Regions from separate parts of the Streptomyces sp. Da 82-17 genome, predicted to be linked through region 1. Evidence: riboswitches for the same ligand, from Rfam matches in the RefSeq annotation. Region 1 holds a riboswitch; each other region holds the start of a gene.
What was found. Region 1 has a riboswitch for cyclic di-AMP ahead of ACIDOF_RS24230 (peptidoglycan DD-metalloendopeptidase family protein). Riboswitches for the same ligand answer to the same signal wherever they lie in the genome.
Positions count from the first base shown of each region.

Region 2: another riboswitch for cyclic di-AMP. It lies ahead of ACIDOF_RS31915 (transglycosylase SLT domain-containing protein); the one in region 1 lies ahead of ACIDOF_RS24230 (peptidoglycan DD-metalloendopeptidase family protein).
Region 3: another riboswitch for cyclic di-AMP. It lies ahead of ACIDOF_RS13580 (M23 family metallopeptidase); the one in region 1 lies ahead of ACIDOF_RS24230 (peptidoglycan DD-metalloendopeptidase family protein).
Region 4: another riboswitch for cyclic di-AMP. It lies ahead of ACIDOF_RS26920 (M23 family metallopeptidase); the one in region 1 lies ahead of ACIDOF_RS24230 (peptidoglycan DD-metalloendopeptidase family protein).

Region 1 covers NZ_JBJURH010000015.1:48,363-52,563, reverse strand. Annotated here, with positions in the region: gene ACIDOF_RS24245 (helix-turn-helix domain-containing protein) at 1-78, shown strand, start outside; gene ACIDOF_RS24240 (DUF6126 family protein) at 138-254, shown strand; gene ACIDOF_RS24235 (tyrosine-protein phosphatase) at 273-1,070, opposite strand; cyclic di-AMP (ydaO/yuaA leader) riboswitch at 1,530-1,688, shown strand; gene ACIDOF_RS24230 (peptidoglycan DD-metalloendopeptidase family protein) at 1,693-2,595, shown strand; gene ACIDOF_RS24225 (amidohydrolase) at 2,679-3,947, opposite strand; gene ACIDOF_RS24220 (isochorismatase family protein) at 4,195-4,201, shown strand, end outside.
Region 2 covers NZ_JBJURH010000025.1:39,698-43,898, reverse strand. Annotated here, with positions in the region: gene ACIDOF_RS31920 (sugar porter family MFS transporter) at 1-1,024, shown strand, start outside; gene ACIDOF_RS31915 (transglycosylase SLT domain-containing protein) at 1,148-1,918, opposite strand; cyclic di-AMP (ydaO/yuaA leader) riboswitch at 1,923-2,087, opposite strand; gene ACIDOF_RS31910 (class I SAM-dependent methyltransferase) at 2,640-3,227, shown strand; gene ACIDOF_RS31905 (hypothetical protein) at 3,274-3,510, opposite strand; gene ACIDOF_RS31900 (MBL fold metallo-hydrolase) at 3,711-4,201, shown strand, end outside.
Region 3 covers NZ_JBJURH010000006.1:382,349-386,549, reverse strand. Annotated here, with positions in the region: gene ACIDOF_RS13585 (aldo/keto reductase) at 1-943, opposite strand, end outside; gene ACIDOF_RS13590 (PrsW family intramembrane metalloprotease) at 1-7, shown strand, start outside; gene ACIDOF_RS13580 (M23 family metallopeptidase) at 1,167-2,246, opposite strand; cyclic di-AMP (ydaO/yuaA leader) riboswitch at 2,258-2,391, opposite strand; gene ACIDOF_RS13575 (PP2C family protein-serine/threonine phosphatase) at 2,613-3,863, opposite strand; tRNA gene ACIDOF_RS13570 (tRNA-Met) at 3,994-4,067, shown strand.
Region 4 covers NZ_JBJURH010000018.1:59,304-63,504, reverse strand. Annotated here, with positions in the region: gene ACIDOF_RS26925 (M16 family metallopeptidase) at 1-1,062, shown strand, start outside; cyclic di-AMP (ydaO/yuaA leader) riboswitch at 1,305-1,467, shown strand; gene ACIDOF_RS26920 (M23 family metallopeptidase) at 1,482-2,276, shown strand; gene ACIDOF_RS26915 (GntR family transcriptional regulator) at 2,495-3,199, shown strand; gene ACIDOF_RS26910 (HPr family phosphocarrier protein) at 3,461-3,742, opposite strand; gene ACIDOF_RS26905 (GNAT family N-acetyltransferase) at 4,053-4,201, shown strand, end outside.

The DNA.
Region 1 (4,201 bases):
CTCTTCGTCCACACGCTGCTGCAGAGCCCCGCCACCGCGTTGTGCCTGGGCGGGCCCACCCGAGGGGAACCGCGATGAACACCGAAGACGACGCGATCGGCAGCGAGAATGCCGCGCAGCAGCCCGCCCGGCGTTCCATGGAGGAGAAGTTTCCCCGTGGCCTCTGGGTCCGGCTGATCATTTATGTGGCCGTGGGGCATCTCTTCGCGGCGTTCGTCTATCTGCTGTTCACCCTGGGCGGCCAGAACCAGTGATCCGGGCGCTGCGGTGTTCTAGTCGAGCAGGTTGGCGCGGAGGCGTTCGCGTATCTCCGGGGTGATCCGCAGGCCCTGTTCCAGATACGTGTCGACCGTGCCCCAGGTTTCCTCGATCGTGGTGAACGCCGCCGCCAGGTATTCGGCGCGGGCGTCGAAGAGAGGGCTGAGGAGCTCCATCACCTCGTCGGACATGGCGTCGGGGGAGGTGCTGCTGCGGTGCACCTTGTACCGCCGGTGGGCCGCGTTGGACTGGAGGTAGTCCTCCTCGATCGCCGGGCGCTCGACGCCGACCGCGAGCAGCGTGACGGCGATGGAGAGGCCCGCGCGGTCCTTGCCGGCGGCGCAGTGCATCAGGGCCGGCACGCTGTCCTCGGCGAGCGCGTGCAGGACGTGGCTGTGCTCGGCCGTGCGCTCCTTGATGATCGTGCGGTACGACGTGATCATCCGGTTCGCCGCCTTGCCGTCGGAGAGCAGGCCGCGCAGCTGGGCCGTGTCGCCCTCGCGGACCATCTTCCAGAACTCGGCGCCGTCGGCCGGGTCGGTCAGCGGCAGGTTCACGTTCCGCACGCCGGGCAGGGCGACGTCCTGGCCCTCCAGCTTCTGGTCCGCGGCGTTGCGGAAGTCGAAGATCGTGTGCAGGCCGAGGCCGGCGAGGAAGTCCGCGTCCGCCTCCGTGGCGTGCGCGAGGTGGCCGCTGCGGAAGAGGCGTCCCGCCCGCACCCGGCGCCCGTCGACGGTCGGCAGCCCGCCGAGGTCCCGGAAGTTGCGTACCCCTGCGAGCTCGGGCTCTGTCGACGGGACCTGCTGCGTCACGGGGGCTCCTCCCATTCGGCCGTCGGCGCTGCTCGTCGACGGGGCGCGTCTTCGACGATACGACACACGTACGACATGAGTTCCTGGGGCAAGCAGTTGTCCGGGGGCGGGGGGAAGTGCGGCGAACGGGCTGGGGAGCTTGCGGCAATCGGCGCACATTCTGCAGTTCGCCTTCAATGTCCGTTTCAGGGTGTTCGCGGTAACTGGCCCTGGAGTAAAGGGAGGTGGGGCGAACTGTCGTGAGCGGGATCATATTCGTGACGGTGCGTGGCGGTCTCCGGCGGGCGATTTCCTTATGCCTGAACGCCCTTGAAGTTTCCGTGTCGACGGAGTGTGACCGTGAATTCGAGAAAGGATCACCGTTCCGTGCGGGCCCGGGAATTGAATCCTTGTCGGCCCGCTCTTCGCTCCATTACGGTCGCCGACGTCCGGGCGGACGCCCAATCCTGCCGCCGTCCGGATTCCCGCACACCCACCCGTGCACGGCAGGAGCGGGGGACCCACGGTAAAACGCCGGATCCGGTCCACCGGAGCGGCTTGGGGTGAAGTCGCGGAAACGCGGCCGGGCAGCTCCAGCCCGAACCCGACAGCTCACCTCGCAGGCGCCGGAGAGGAATTCGCCATGCCCGCGAAGGGTAAGCACCGCCGTCCCAAGTCCCTGCGCCTCACCCGCGGTTTCGCCGTCGCCGGAACCGGCTCGGCCGCGCTCGCGCTGCCGCTGCTCGGTGCCACCGGAGCGAACGCCGCCGCCCCCGAGGCCGCCCCCGCCACCACCGAACTGGCCGCCGCCGGCGCGCAGTCCGCCGCGCAGGCCGCACCGCAGACCGCCCCGCAGGCCGCCTCCAAGGCCGCCGAGTCGTACTCCGTGGTCTCCGGCGACACCCTCTCCGGGATCGCCCGGCAGCTCGACGTGGACGGCGGCTGGAAGCGGCTGTACGAGGACAACCGCAAGGTCGTCGGCGGTGACCCGGGCCTGATCCTGCCCGGCCAGAAGCTGACCGTCGGCGGTGCGAAGGCCGAGGCGCCCAAGGCCGCGAAGAAGGCCCCGGCCAAGGCGGCCGAGCCCGCGAAGCCCGCCAAGGCCGAGTCGGCCCCGGCCGAGGCCGAGCCCGCCGCCGCGGACGGCTTCACCGCCCCGGTCGAGGCCGCCGTCTCCACCGCGTACCGCACCGCCGGCGGCATGTGGTCCAGCGGCTACCACACCGGCACCGACTTCGTCGTCCCGACCGGCACGCCCATCAAGGCCATCGGCGAGGGCACCGTCGTCTCCGCCGGCTGGAGCGGCTCGTACGGCAACGAGGTCGTCATCCGGCACGCCGACGGGCACTACTCCCAGTACGCCCACATGACCTCCCTGAACGTGGCCAGTGGCCAGACCGTCAGCGGCGGCCAGCAGATCGGCCTGTCCGGCTCCACCGGCAACTCCACCGGACCGCACCTGCACTTCGAGGTGCGCACCGGCCCGAGCTACGGCTCCGACGTCGACCCGCTGGCGTACCTGCGCTCGCACGGCGTCACTGTCTGACGCGGCGTCTGCTCCCGTACGCGGACCGGCACTCGGGAATCCCGAGCGCCGGTCCGTCGTACGTTTCGGACACGCCCTGAACGTCACCGGACCAGCCACGCGCCCGCCGCGAGGAGCAGGCAGCGCACCCCGTCCCGCACCGCCCGCTCCGGTACCGGGGCGAACAGCGGGGAGTGGTTGTGCGGGATGTGGGGCGGGAGGCCGGTCGCCAGGTCGGCCGGGGCGAGCCCGGCGAAGCCGGCCGGGTCGAGGCCGCCGAAGACCCAGTACACCGACGGCACGCCCAGGGCGCTGCCGAACACCCCGAAGTCCTCGGCGCCGGTGAGGGGTTGAGGGAGCGTCAGGACCGCGTCGGCGCCGAGCGCGGTGCGGAACGCGGCGTCGACGGTCGCACTCGCCGCCGGGTCGTTGACCGTCGCCGGGAAGCTGCTCAGCAGGGTCGTCTCGGGCGGTTTCGGCGCCGCCGACGCCGCCGCCTCCGCCTGCACGATCCGCTCGACGGCCGCGAGGAGCTGCTCCCGTACGTCGGATGTCGTGCTGCGCAGGGTCAGCTTCAGGTCGGCGGTGTCCGGGATGACGTTCTCGCGCGTCCCGGCGTTGATCGAGCCCACGCTGAGGACGGCCGTGCGCTCCGGGGCGACCTCCCGGGACACCACCGTCTGCAGCCGCAGCACGACCGCGGCGGCCATCACCACCGGGTCGACCGTCGACGCCGGGCTCGACCCGTGCCCGCCCCGGCCGTGCAGCCGTACCGCCAGGCCGTCCGCCGCGGCCGTCATCGGGCCGGGCCGGAGCGCGACGAGCCCGGCCGGGGCGGGGGCCACGTGCTGGGCCAGGCAGACGTCGGCGCGCGGGAAGCGGTCGAGGAAGCCGTCGTCGAGCATCGCGGGGGCGCCACCGACCTCCTCGGCGGGCTGGAACACCGCCACGACCGTGCCGCGCCAGGCCGACCGGTTCGCGGCGAGCAGCGCGGTCGCGCCGAGCAGGCAGGTGACGTGCAGGTCGTGCCCGCAGGCGTGCATCACCGGGACCGTCTCCCCGTCGGCGTCCACGGCGGTACGGGTCGACGCGTACGGCAGGCCGGTGGCCTCGCGCACCGGCAGGGCGTCCATGTCGGCGCGCAGCAGCACGACCGGGCCCGGCCCGTTGGCGAGCGTGCCGACCACGCCGGTGCCGCCCACGCCCTCGGTGACCCTCCAGCCCTGCTCCCGCAGCCGCGCGGCGACGATCCCGGCCGTCCGCACCTCCTGGTGGGACAGCTCCGGGTGGGCGTGCAGATCGCGGTAGAGGTCCTGCAGGGAGGCGAGCCGGTCCTCGATCCCGGTGAGCAGCGGCGCGGGCGATGCGGTCATGGGGCTCCCTCTCGGTACGGGGCGCGGTGCGCTCGGCGGGCGCGGGCACGTTGCGGTGATGCCCCTCGGCGGGGACGGTGAGACATCGGTTCGGCGGGGGCGGGGCGACGGCGGTGCGACGTCGCGGACGGCCGCGGCCTCGGGCGCCGGTGCGTTCGCGGGGGTCGGCGGAAGGCGTCACGATGGCTGGAGGGGCGGCGGGGGAGGCGGCGGGGGAGAGGCCCATTGCCCGCGGGAAGGAAGAGCCGTGCCGA
Region 2 (4,201 bases), on a different contig from region 1:
GGTGCTGCTCGGCCTGGCGATCGGCACGGCGTCGCTGACGGTGCCCGCGTACATCGCCGAGATCGCCCCGGCCCGCTCCCGCGGCCGGCTGGTGTCGCTCAACCAACTCATGATCACGGTCGGGATCTTCGTCTCGTACCTGGTCGGCTATCTCTTCGACGACGGTGAGGGCTGGCGCTGGATGCTGGGGCTCGGGCTGCTGCCCGCGCTCGCGATGTTCGCCGGCGTGCTGCGCCTCGCGGAGAGCCCGCGCTGGCTCCTCGACCGCGGCCGCCGCGACGAGGCCCGCGCCGCGCTGCTCCGCACCCGTACGCCCGAGGCCGCCGACGCCGAACTCGCCGAGATCGAGGCGCTGTCCGCGGCCGAGACCCGCACCAGCTACCGCGATCTGCTGCGCCCCGCGATGCGTCCCGCCGTAATCCTCGGCGTGGTCGTCGCGGCCACCAACCAGCTGGTCGGCGTCAACGCGGTCATCTACTACGCGCCGACCATGCTCAAGCAGGCCGGTTTCGGCAGCTCCGCCGCGATCCTCTCCTCGCTCGGCATCGGCCTGGTCAACATGTGCCTGACGTTCGTGGCGCTGCTGCTCGTCGACCGGGTCGGCCGCCGCCCGCTGCTGCTCGGCGGCACGTCGGTCGTGGTCCTGGCGCTCGTGCTGCTCGGCGCGCTGTACCTGATGGGCGACGACGGGCGCCCCGTCTCCGGCGGCCTGCTCGTGGCCGGGCTCTGCCTGTACATCGCGGCGTTCGCGCCCAGCCTCGGCCTCGCGATCTGGCTCATCAACAGCGAGATCTTCCCGACGGCGGTACGCGGCAAGGCCAGCTCCTTCGGCAACGTCACCCACTGGGGCCTCGACTTCGCCATCTCCCTCACCGTCCTCACCACCATCAACGCCCTCACGCCCACCGGTCTGTTCTGGATCTACGGTCTCTTCGGCCTGCTCGGCGTGGTCTACCTGCACCGCAAGCTGCCGGAGACGAAGGGCCGCAGCCTGGAGGACATCTCGGCGTCGCTGCGGGGCTGACGCGCCTCGCCATGTCATGCGCGGAGGGGGCGTCACGACGGCGGAGACTTCCGCTGCCGTGACGCCCCCTCCGAGGCGGTCGCCGTGGCCGACGGGACGAACCCGTCCGGCCCGACTGCTCGTTTAGTACGGGCCGTTGACGTTGTCGATCGAGCCGTAGCGGTCCGCCGCGTAGTTGCAGGCGGCGGTGATGTTGGCGACCGGGTCGAAGCTGTCGGTCGACGTGCCGGGCACGTGGTAGGCCTCGAAGGTGGGGGCGATGACCTGCAGCAGACCCTTGGACGGGGTGCCGTTCTGGGCGTTGATGTCCCAGTTGTTCATGGCCAGCGGGTTGCCGGAGGACTCCCGCATGATGTTGCGGTGGATGCCCTCGTACGTGCCGGGGATGCCGTGCTGGGCCATGATGTCGAGCGACTCGCGGATCCAGCCGTCGAGGTCGTTGGTGTACGCCTTCTTCGCCGCGGCGGGCTGCACCTCGGTGGCGCCCTTGCGCTCGGAGCGGTCGGCGCGCTCGGCGGAGGCACGGGAGGCGTCGGCCTTCTCGGCCTTCTTGCCGAGGGTGAGCTTCAGGCCGGGGTGGATGAGGCCCGGGTTGTCGCCGAGGGCGTCGCGGTTGGCCTCGTACAGCTTCTTCCAGCCGCCGCTGAGGGAGTGCTCCCGGGCGATCGCGGAGAGGGAGTCACCCGCGACGACGGTGTACGTCTTCGCGGCGGCCGGCTTCGCGGCCGGGCTCGCCTGAACGGCCTCGGCCTTGGCCGCACCCGCGGGCGCCGCGCTCGCCGCGGTCGCGCCGATCACCGGAAGTACGAGCGCTGCTCCGCCGGTCCCCACGAAGGCGATTCCCCGGTTGAGCGAACGGGACTTGGGGCGGCGGTGCTTTCCCTTTGCAGGCATGACGAATTCCTCTCCGTCGCCTACGAGGTGAGCTGTCGGGTTCGGACGGGAGATGTCCGGTCGCACTGCGCATGCGACTTCACCCCAAGCCGTTCCGGACGTGCCGGACCGGCGACTTACCTGGGTCCCCCGCTCCTGCCGTGCGTAAGTGAGTCGGTGTGAGGTTCTCCGGGCGGCGGCAGGATTCGGCGTTCCGTCCGGATTCACGGTGACGTTAGGCGAGAAAGTCGCGGAGGAACAAGGTCGGAAATTGAACGGGGAATGTACGGAGCGCATTCATGTGTCCTGGAACACGCCGCCCGCCGAGATCGAAAAGGCTCAACTCGCTTTGCGGGAACCGGATGTGCGTTTTCGGCGTCTGTCGGGGGGACGGTTGTTCCGTGTGACCCGTCTCACTGAATTCGATACGGCCGTGAAATGCGGAAGTCGGGCGAATCTGACGGGCAATTCAGGTGCTGTGTCACCAATATGGGCGCTAATTTATGTAAGCCGCCAATGCTGTAATGAGGTGACTTAATCGGGCGAACTCGGACATAGGTGAGCGGGTGGGGGTGAGCGGGATCGGGTGGGGCGACTTGGGGCACCGGGTGGGCGCCGGCGGCGGGTCGCGGCCCCGTGCGGGCGCGCGTAGCTTGACGGCTGTGGGGTCCGGCGACGGAGTGGGCCGCGGGGCTCGGTGGTCGGGGGCTCGTCGGTCGGAGCGCGAGGAGGAGTGAGGGACGTGGACGCGAACGCCTGGGACGAGCGGTACGGCGCGGAGGAACGCGTATGGCCCGCCGAGCCCAACCTGTGGGTCGTCCGTGAGACCTCCGAACTCCCGCCCGGCCGCGCCCTCGACCTCGCCGCCGGGGAGGGGCGCAACGCCCTGTGGCTGGCCCGCCGGGGCTGGAGCGTCGACGCGGTCGACTTCTCACCCGTCGCCGTACGGCGCATGGCCGACCTCGCAGAACGCCAACAGGCCGATGTGCACGCCGAGTTGGCCGACGTGACGCGCTACGCCCCGCAGGAGTCCGCGTACGACCTGGTGCTCCTCTCCTACCTCCAGCTCCCTCGGCAGGATATGGAGGGGGTCCTCGACACCGCCTGCCGTGTCGCCCGGCCCGGAGCGACCCTGCTCCTCGTCGGCCACGACATCAGCAACCTCGACCACGGCATCGGCGGCCCCCAGGACCTGCAGGTCCTCTCCAGTACGGACCAGGTCACCGCGGCCTGGGAGCCGTACGCCGACATCGCCGTCGCCGAGGTCGCCCGCCGCCCCGTGGGGGACGCGGCGGCCCTGGACACGGTGGTACGAGCGGTCCGCCGCTGAGGCGTACTCCGGGTTCTCCGGGTTCTCGGGGTTCTCCGGGGCCTTGTCACAGCCCTGAGGGGTGGGCGGGCAGCCACTCGGCGTGCCGCCCCCGCATCCGGTCCCGCTCGGCCGCATCGGCCTCGTCCTCCGCGTACCGCTTCGAGCCCGGCAGGCTGTGGAAGCGCACCCAGGCGTCCCGGTACGGGCCGCGCAGCTCATGGCCCACAGGCGGGCACAGCGGCCGGTGCCGCGCCCACAGTTCCGTCGACGCCGACGCCTCCTCGCCCCGTACGGCCCCCACGTCTCCGCTCCTCCCTCTGCGCTCTGCGTTCCCGCTGCGCTGTGTTCCCGCTGCTCCCGGCAGTGGCGAGAGTGCCGCACCCCAGGCGGTTGTCGGGTCCGTCACGTGCTCACAGCCCCGGAAATATACCCCCGGGGGTAATGCTGTTAAGGTGAGTGACATACCCCGGGGGGTAATTTTCGTCCGTGAGGAGTTTCCCTGTGTTCTTCGTCGACACCATCGAGCTCGAGGGCCTCGGCAACCGCAGCTACCTGGCCGGCGGCGAGCGCGCGGCAGTGGCCGTGGACCCGCCGCGGGACATCGACCAGGTCCTGGCCGCGGCCGCGCGGCGGGGCGTGCGCATCACCCACGTCGTGGAGACGCACATCCACAACGACTACGTGACCGGCGGCCTGGAGCTCGCCCGCCTCACCGGCGCCGCCTACCTGGTCCCGGCCGGCGCGCACGTCTCCTTCGCCCGGACCCCCGTGGCCGACGGGGACACCGTCGACGTCGACACGGACCTCGCCCTGGCCGCCGTCGCCACCCCCGGCCACACCCCGCACCACACCGCGTACGTGCTCAGCGACGCCGGCCGCCCGGTCGCCGCGTTCACCGGCGGCTCCCTGCTCATCGGCACGGTCGGCCGCCCCGACCTGGTCGAACCCCGCCTGACCGAGCAGCTGGCCCGCGCCCAGCACGCCTCCGCCCA
Region 3 (4,201 bases), on a different contig from region 1:
AGGCTGAGGCGGCCGTCAGGTCGGCCAACTCGGCGTCCGTGAGCCGGAGTTCGGCGACCGCGAGCAGCGCGGGCAGCTGCTCGACCGTGCGGGCCGAGGCGATCGGCGCGACCACGGTCGGCTGCGCGGCGAGCCAGGCGAGGGCGACGGTGGCGAGCTCGGCGTCGTGCGCGGCCGCCACCCGGTCCAGGGCGTCCAGCACCCTCACGCCGCGCTCGGTGTCCAGATGCCCGCCCGCACTCTGCGCCCGCACGCTGTCCACCGTCGCACCCGGGCGGTACTTGCCGGTGAGGAAGCCGGAGGCGAGCGCGTAGTAGGGCACGGCGGCGAGGCCGGTCCGCGAGGCGACCTCCTGGAGGCGGCCCTCGTACGTGTCGCGGGAGACCAGGTTGTAGTGCGGCTGCAGCGCGGCGTACCGCGTGAGGCCCTCGCGCTCGGCGAAGTCGAGGGACTCGGTGAGGCGCTCGGGCGAGATGTTGGAGGCGGCGACGGCGCGCACGGTGCCGGCGCGGACCAGCTCGTCGAGGGCGGTGACGATGTCCTCGACGGGGACGCTCGGGTCGTCGAAGTGCGTGTAGTAGAGGTCGATGTAGTCCGTGCCGAGGCGGCGCAGGGAGTCCTCGACGCCCCGCTTGATGGTGCCCGGGGCGAGGCCCTTCACGCCGTCGAGCCCGCCGACCTTGGTCGCGACGACGACGTCCTCGCGATTGCCGCGCGCCGCCAGCCACTTGCCGATGACGGTCTCGGACTCGCCGCCGCTGTTGCCCGGCACCCAGGCCGAGTAGACGTCGGCGGTGTCGATGAAGTTGCCGCCGGCCTCGGTGTAGGCGTCGAGGACCGCGAAGGACTGCTCCTCGTCGGCGCTCCAGCCGAAGACGTTGCCGCCGAGGGCGAGCGGGAAGACCGAGAGACCGGACGGGCCGAGGGTGCGCAAAGAGGTCATGGGGACGTCAACAGCCGCCGTGGACGGGCCTATTCCGGTCCGCGCACCGCTGAGGGGTACGCGCACAGGAAAGAGGGACCCGCCGCACGACGGCTGTGGAGGACATGCCTCACCTCACCGATGCATGCCTCGTACCGGCAGCCCTGACGTCGGGGGGTAAGCCGCCAGGACCACCGGAATCCAGGAACCTCCCGGGGAGCCGTGGCGGCTCGGCCGGTCGAGATCAGATGCTGACGCCCTTGCTGCGCAGCCAGGCGCTCGGGTCGATCAGCTCGCCGCCGGCGGTCTTCACCTCGAAGTGCAGGTGCGGGCCGGTGGAGTTGCCGGTCGAGCCGACGCGTCCGATGACGTCGCCCGTCTTGACCTCCTGGCCGACGCTGACGCTCATCGACGACTGGTGGTTGTACGCCAGCTCGGTGCCGTCGTCGAGCTCGATGACCGTGCGGTAGCCATAACTGCCGGACCAGCCGGCCTCCTTGACTGTGCCGCTGTGGATCGACTTGATCGGCGTGCCCGTGGGGGCGGCGAAGTCCAGGCCCGTGTGGTACCCGGAGGACCACATCGAACCGGCCTGCCCGAACACGGTGCTGATCGTGTACGACGCGAGGGGGGCGGTGAAGCTGCGGGCGAGCTTGGCGAGGCGCTCGGCCTCCGCCTTCCGCTTCGCCTCCTCCTCGGCCTTGCGCTTGGCCTCGGCGGCCTCCCGCTCGGCCTCGGTCTGCTGCTTCTCGGCCTCTTCGGCGGCGGCCTTGGCGGCGGCGTCGGCAGCGGCGGCCTGCTCGGCGGCCGCGGCCTCCTCCTGCTTCGACTCGGCCTGCTGCATGATGCGCGAGCGCAGCGCCTCACCGGCGTCCGCGGAGGCGGCCTGCGGCTCGCCGTCGAGCTGGGCGACGGGGGCGCCGGACGCGGCGGTGGCCTGGGTGACGCCCGAGAAGTCGTCCCCGGCGTCCGCGGAGTCGTCGGAGATCAGGGAGCCGACGCCCGGCAGGGACTCGGCGTCGGGCAGCGATTCGGTGACACCGGAGAGGTCGGGCAGCGAGATCGGTACCGGCGGGCGGTCCTTGGCGGTCGCTATGCCGCCGGCGCCGACCGCGGCGATGACGCCGACGCCGAGCACCGTGGAGCTGCGCGCGAAGCCGCCGCGCTGCTTGCCGACGCGGTGCCGGCCGCGGACCGGGCGAACGGACTCCTCAGTGGGGTTCCACTCTTCCCAGGGCCCTTCGTCGTGTCCGAACGCCGTCTCGCCGTCCGGGAAATACGCGGGCTCATGGCCGGTCGTGCCTCGGCTTGCGGGGGTCGCCACTGGGGCGCACTCCTTTCCTTCCTTCTCGCCTACCGGGTTAGCTGACGGGTTCGGAACAGGAAGGTTTCCTACGGGCGAAGAACGCCCGATTCACCCCAAGTTGGTGGTTCCCCGGCTCCCTTGCGGGATTAAGCGTGTGCGCACGGAGCCGACTCTTGTGACGGCTGGGACGACCGCGCTGCGTTATCGAACGTTAATAGACAGCGGCATCGGATTCCAAGCCGTTCCGACTGATCGTTCATGGCTCTGGCCAAGCCTTTTCGGGACACGAGGGGGCGGAACCGGGCGAGTTGACCACACTTTCTCCACAACTCGCGGCCCTCAAGTTTCTGACGTTGCGTCATTTGTTATGCGGAGGGCGGCGCTTCACTCACAGAGGGTGACAGCGGGCGGCCCCTTCGGCTCGTCCGCCGCGGGCCGCCGCACCGCGAGCAGCGCCATGTCGTCCGTCATGCCGCTCCCGCCGGTGTGCGCCCGCACCTCGTCGGCCACGGCGGCGAGCAGCGCGTCCGGCGCCGCGAACGTCCGGCCGCTGAGCCGGGCCGCCGGATCGTAGAACTCCCCCGCCTCGTCCCGCGCCTCCGAGAGGCCGTCGGTGTAGAAGAGCAGCGTCGCGCCGCCGGGGAAGGCGCACTCGCCCGCCCGGTCCGGCCACATCCCGAGGTCGCCCATGCCGAGCGGAAGCGCCGGCTCCGCCGCCGCGAGCACCGCGAGCCGCCCGCCCGCGTACAGCAACAGGGGTTCCGGATGGCCCCGGTTGATGAACCGGACCACCTCGCGGCCGTGCGGCATCTCCGCGAGCACCGCCGTCGTGAAGCCCTCGAAGGCGTCCAGGCCGGAGCGCCGGACGCCCTCGCGCGCCAGCGCCCGCTCCAGGCGCTGTGCGACCGCCTCCAGGGTCGTCTCCTGCTCGGCCGCCTCCCGGAACGCCCCGATCACCACGGCCACGGCCTCCACAGCCCCGAGCCCCTTGCCGCGCACGTCGCCGACGATCAGCCGTACGCCGTGCGGAGTCTCCTGCACCGCGTACAGGTCGCCGCCGATGAACGCGTCCGCCTGCGCCGCCTCGTAGCACGCGGCCACCTCCAACCCCCCGATCCGAGAAGCCGGTTCGGGCAGGACGGCGCGCTGCGCGGCCTCGGCGATCTCCCGCGCGGAGGCGAGCTTCTCCCCGCGGTGGCGTACGACGACGTTGATGAGGACGGCGAGCGCGGAGACCGTGAGCACGTTGATCAGCTCGGTCAGCTCCTGCGGCCGGCCGACCGTCCCGTAGTACAGCTGCAGCAGCACCACGGACGCGGACGCGGCGACGCCCGTCAGGACCGTGCCCGACAGGCCGAAGAACGGGGCCGCGACGAGCGGCGCGGCGCAGAACAGCGGCGCCGCCGTGAACCTCGGCGGCGTCAACAGCGCGGAGACGAGCCCCACGAGGACGAGCAGCGCGGGCAGCGTACGAATGAACGCGTGCGCGTGCGCGTGCGTGAGAGGCCGTTTCCGCTCCTGCCCCCCAGCCCCGCCGGGCGGTCTGCGGGGCGGTCTGCGGCGCGCACCACCGCCGCCACCGGCCCCCTCCCGGCGCCCGCCTCGCCGCGCTCCGCGCGCTCCTCGCTGCCCCACCGGTCGTCTCCTGCCTGCCGCACCTCCCCAGGCTCGGCGGCGTACGGCGGCCCGGCGACCGCTCGGCGGCCGTACGGGTTAAGGGGTGGCGTTCGGCCTCACCAAAATGGCGTACACTTGTGTTTACCGACGCGGGGTGGAGCAGCTCGGTAGCTCGCTGGGCTCATAACCCAGAGGTCGCAGGTTCAAATCCTGTCCCCGCTACTGAAGCCTCAGGCCCGGCACGTGAAAGCGTGCCGGGCCTGACGCGTTTTCACGGCCCTTCACGGCTGCGGCCCCTGCCCGCCCGCAGCACTCCCCACGAACACGACAGCGCCCGAACCACCGCAGTGGCTCGG
Region 4 (4,201 bases), on a different contig from region 1:
CGCATCTCCCTCGAAGTGCCGGTCTCCCGGCTGCCGAAGGGCCTCGCGCTGCTCGCCGACGCGCTGCGCGCCCCCGCCTTCGAGGACAGCGAGATCAAGCGCCTCGTACGCAACCGCCTGGACGAGATCCCGCACGAGACGGCCAACCCGGCGCGGCGCGCGGCCAAGGAGCTGTACAAGCAGCTGTTCCCGGCCGAGGCGCGGATGTCGCGGCCGCGGCAGGGCACCGAGGAGACCGTCGCCCGCATCGACGCGGCCGCGGTCCGCAAGTTCTACGACGCGCACATCCGCCCGGCCACCGCGACCGTCGTCGTCGTCGGTGACCTGGAGGGCGCCGACCTGGACGCGATGCTCGCCGAGACGCTGGGGGAGTGGACGGGGAACACCGCGGAGCAGCGCCCCGCGGCGCCCATCACCGCGGACGACACCGGCCGGGTCTTCATCGTGGACCGTCCCGGCGCCGTGCAGACGCAGCTCCTGATCGGCCGTATCGGCGCGGACCGGCACGACCAGGTGTGGCCGGCGCAGGTGCTCGGCACGTACTGCCTGGGCGGGACTCTGACGTCCCGTCTGGACCGGGTGCTGCGCGAGGAAAAGGGCTACACCTACGGTGTGCGGGCGTTCGCGCAGGTGCTGCGGTCGGCCGCGGACGGCAGCGGTGCGGCGATGCTCGCGATCAGCGGTTCGGTGGACACCCCCAACACCGGCCCGGCACTTGACGACCTGTGGAAGGTGCTGCGGACCCTCGCGGCCGAGGGTCTGACGGACCCGGAGCGGGACGTCGCGGTGCAGAACCTGGTGGGTGTGGCGCCGCTGCGGTACGAGACGGCGGCGGCCGTCGCCGGCACGCTCGCGGACCAGGTCGAGCAGCAGCTGCCGGACGACTTCCAGGCGGAGCTGTACCGCCGTCTCGCCGAGACGGGCACGGTGGAGGCCACCGCGGCCGTCGTCAGCGCGTTCCCCGAGGACCGTCTCGTCACGGTCCTGGTGGGCGACGCCGACCAGATCGCCGAGCCCGTGAAGGCGCTCGGCATCGGTGAAGTGACCGTTGTCACGGGCTAGTCGGGCCGCCGCGGCGACGCGGTGACGGGCTCAGGGGCCCCGGTGGCGCACCCGCGCCACCGGGGCCCCCACCGTTCGAGCACCTCGTCATGCAATGTCCGATTAGGGCTGAAATTTCAGAGTGGTTGGGGATCTGCCCTGTGGCGTGCACTACAAAAGGCGTGATCCGTTTGTTGATTGAAAGATGTCCCGTTTAGCGTCGGTCCGGCTGTTCGCCAGCTATGCGCCGCGCCCGCGGCACCGGACAGTCATCGCCGAGTCCCCGTACGGCGCGAGCCAGGGGAGCCGGGGACCCACACGCAGTCCCTGGGGTGAATCGGACGCCCTCCCGCGCGGAGGGGGCCCGTAGGAGACCTTCCTGCTCCGAACCCGTCAGCTAACCCGGTAGGCGAGAAGGAAGGAAAGGACACCGCCACCCCATGGCCTTCGCCCGTGCCACCGGGAAGCACCGCCGTCCCAGCCGCCTGACCCGCAAGAGCGCCACCATCGCCGGTGTCGCCGCCCTGACCACCTCGGGCGTCGTCGGCGGCCTCTCCGCCCCCGCGATGGCCGCCGAGAGCTCCGCGGCCCTCGACGACACCGGCATCAACCAGGCCGTCTCCGTGGGCGATTCGCTCGCCGAGCAGATAGACGCCCAGGCCGCCGCCCAGGAGAAGGCAGCCGCCAAGGCCGCCGCCAAGAAGAAGGCCGAGGAGCACGCCGAGGCCGCCCGCAAGGCCGAGGCCAAGCGCAAGGCCGCGGAGAAGGCCAAGAAGGAGCGCGAGGCCAAGGAGCGCGCCGCCCGCGAGGCCGAGCGCAAGCGCCTCAACAGCTACACCGCCCCGGTCGCCGGCTCGTACATCTCCACCGGCTACCAGACCGGCGGCGCCCTCTGGTCCTCCGGCAGCCACAGCGGCGTCGACTTCCACGCCGGCTCCGGCACCTCCGTCGTCGCCGTCGGCTCCGGCACCGTCGTCGAGGCCGGCTGGGGCGGGGCGTACGGCAACAACATCGTGATCAAGATGAACGACGGCACGTACACCCAGTACGGCCACCTCTCGTCCATCGGCGTCTCGGTCGGCCAGACCGTCACCCCCGGCCAGCAGATCGGCCTCTCCGGCTCGACCGGCAACTCCACGGGCCCGCACCTGCACTTCGAGGCCCGCACGTCGCCCGAATACGGCTCGGACATCGACCCGGTCGCGTACCTGCGCTCGCACGGCGTGAACGTCTGACGCCACCGCACGCACCCCGCACCGAAGGCCCCGGCATCCGCTGCCGGGGCCTTCGGCGTTCCCGGACATTGCTCCTCGCTCCACCGGCCGATCCGATTCGGCCGGTTTTCGGCCGGGCGCAGGCCAAAAGACTTCCATGAATTCCGGTGAGTCGTCGGAAATTCAGGTGTGCTGGAATAGAGTCGCAGAACGGGTGATTCACAGGTGGAGGTCCGGTCATGCGCATTCCGGCGCACTCGGTATGCACGGCGATTCGCGACGACATCGTCGCGGGAGTCTTCGAACGCGGCGGCCGGCTCACCGAAGAGGTCCTCGCGCGGCGGTACGGCGTCTCCCGCGTCCCGGTCCGCGAGGCGCTGCGCACCCTGGAAGCGGAGGGGTTCGTCAGCACGCGCAGGCACGCGGGCGCGTGCGTCGCCGAGCCCACCGCGCAGGACGCCGCCGACCTGCTCGAGGCCAGACAGCTCCTCGAACCGCTCGGCGCGGCCCGCGCGGCGCAGCGCCGCACCGAGGCCCACCTCAAGGTGCTGCGCGGCCTCGTACGGCTCGGCCAGGAGCGCGCCCGCGCCGGGCACAGCGACGACCTGCGCTCTCTGGACGGCTGGTTCCACGAGACCCTCGCCCAGGCCTCCGGCAGCGCGGGCCTGACCGCCCTGCTCACGCAGCTGCGCCAGAAGATCGCGTGGATGTACGCGGTCGAGCCGCCCGCCAAGCCGACCGAGTCCTGGGCGGAGCACGGCGCGATCGTCGACGCGGTGGCCCGGCGCGACGCGGAACGCGCCCGCGCCCTCACCGCCCAGCACACCGAACGCTCCAAGGCCGCGCACCGGCTGCGTTTCGCGGACGGCGGGGCGCGGGTCGGCAGGGTCGCTGCGGTGAGGACTTCGCAACATTCCGTAAACATGGCGAGCGGCCGGAATTAACGAAAGCCGTATACGAATAGGGTGTACGGGCCGGGAATTGTTGCGCCCCGTTGCGGGCTGCCCATTTCTCTGCGGCCCCGTCTGGTCCGTTTATCTCGTACGGCTGTCGGCAGTGCCTTTTGGTGCGTGCCGCAATACCGGCCGCGAAAAACACGGAAGCCCCGCAGACCTCGTCGGTCTGCGGGGCTTCCGCGGCAGTGGTGCGCCTGAACGGGTCAGGCCGGGGCCGGAGCCCCGTGCGTCCGAGCCGGGCTCGGACGCTCAGACGGTCTCGGGGAGCTCCTCGAGACCCTCGGAGACCAGCTTCGCCAGACGGTCCAGGGCGACGTCCGCACCCTCGGCGTCGGAGGCGAGCACGATCTCCTCGCCGCCCTGCGCGCCCAGGCCGAGCACCGCGAGCATGGAAGCGGCGTTGACCGGGTTCCCGTCGGCCTTGGCGATCGTCACGGGGACGCCGGCGGCCGTGGCCGCGCGGACGAAGATGGAGGCGGGACGGGCGTGGAGGCCCTCGGCCCAGCCGACGTTGACGCGGCGCTCAGCCATGTGATGCTGCCCTTCAGGTGTCGCTCAAGCACTTGTCTAGACCACTGTCTCATACCGCGGCGGATGCTCCGAGAGGCCGTACGTCCTGAACCCCGGCCGCCGTCCGGCCTTCCTACCTTGCATCGCACGGGGCGGCACCGCGACCCGTACTCAGTGGGTGAGACGGGCCCGAGGGCGGGTCGGGAGGCGGCTCCGGGGACGGCTCCAGGAGGGGGGGCGGGCGCGGGTTTTCCACAGGCCCGGGCCGAAGGTCGTACCGGGCTGTCCACAGGCCCTGACCGAAAGGCCGGTTCGCCGTACTCTGGGCCGCATGACGCCGGTCGAGCACGCGGACTCCACGGACGCCGCCTACCCCGCCCACTGGGAGGCGGACGTGGTGCTGCGCGACGGCGGCACGGCACGGATCAGGCCCATCACCACCGAAGACGCCGACCGCCTGGTCAGCTTCTACGAACAAGT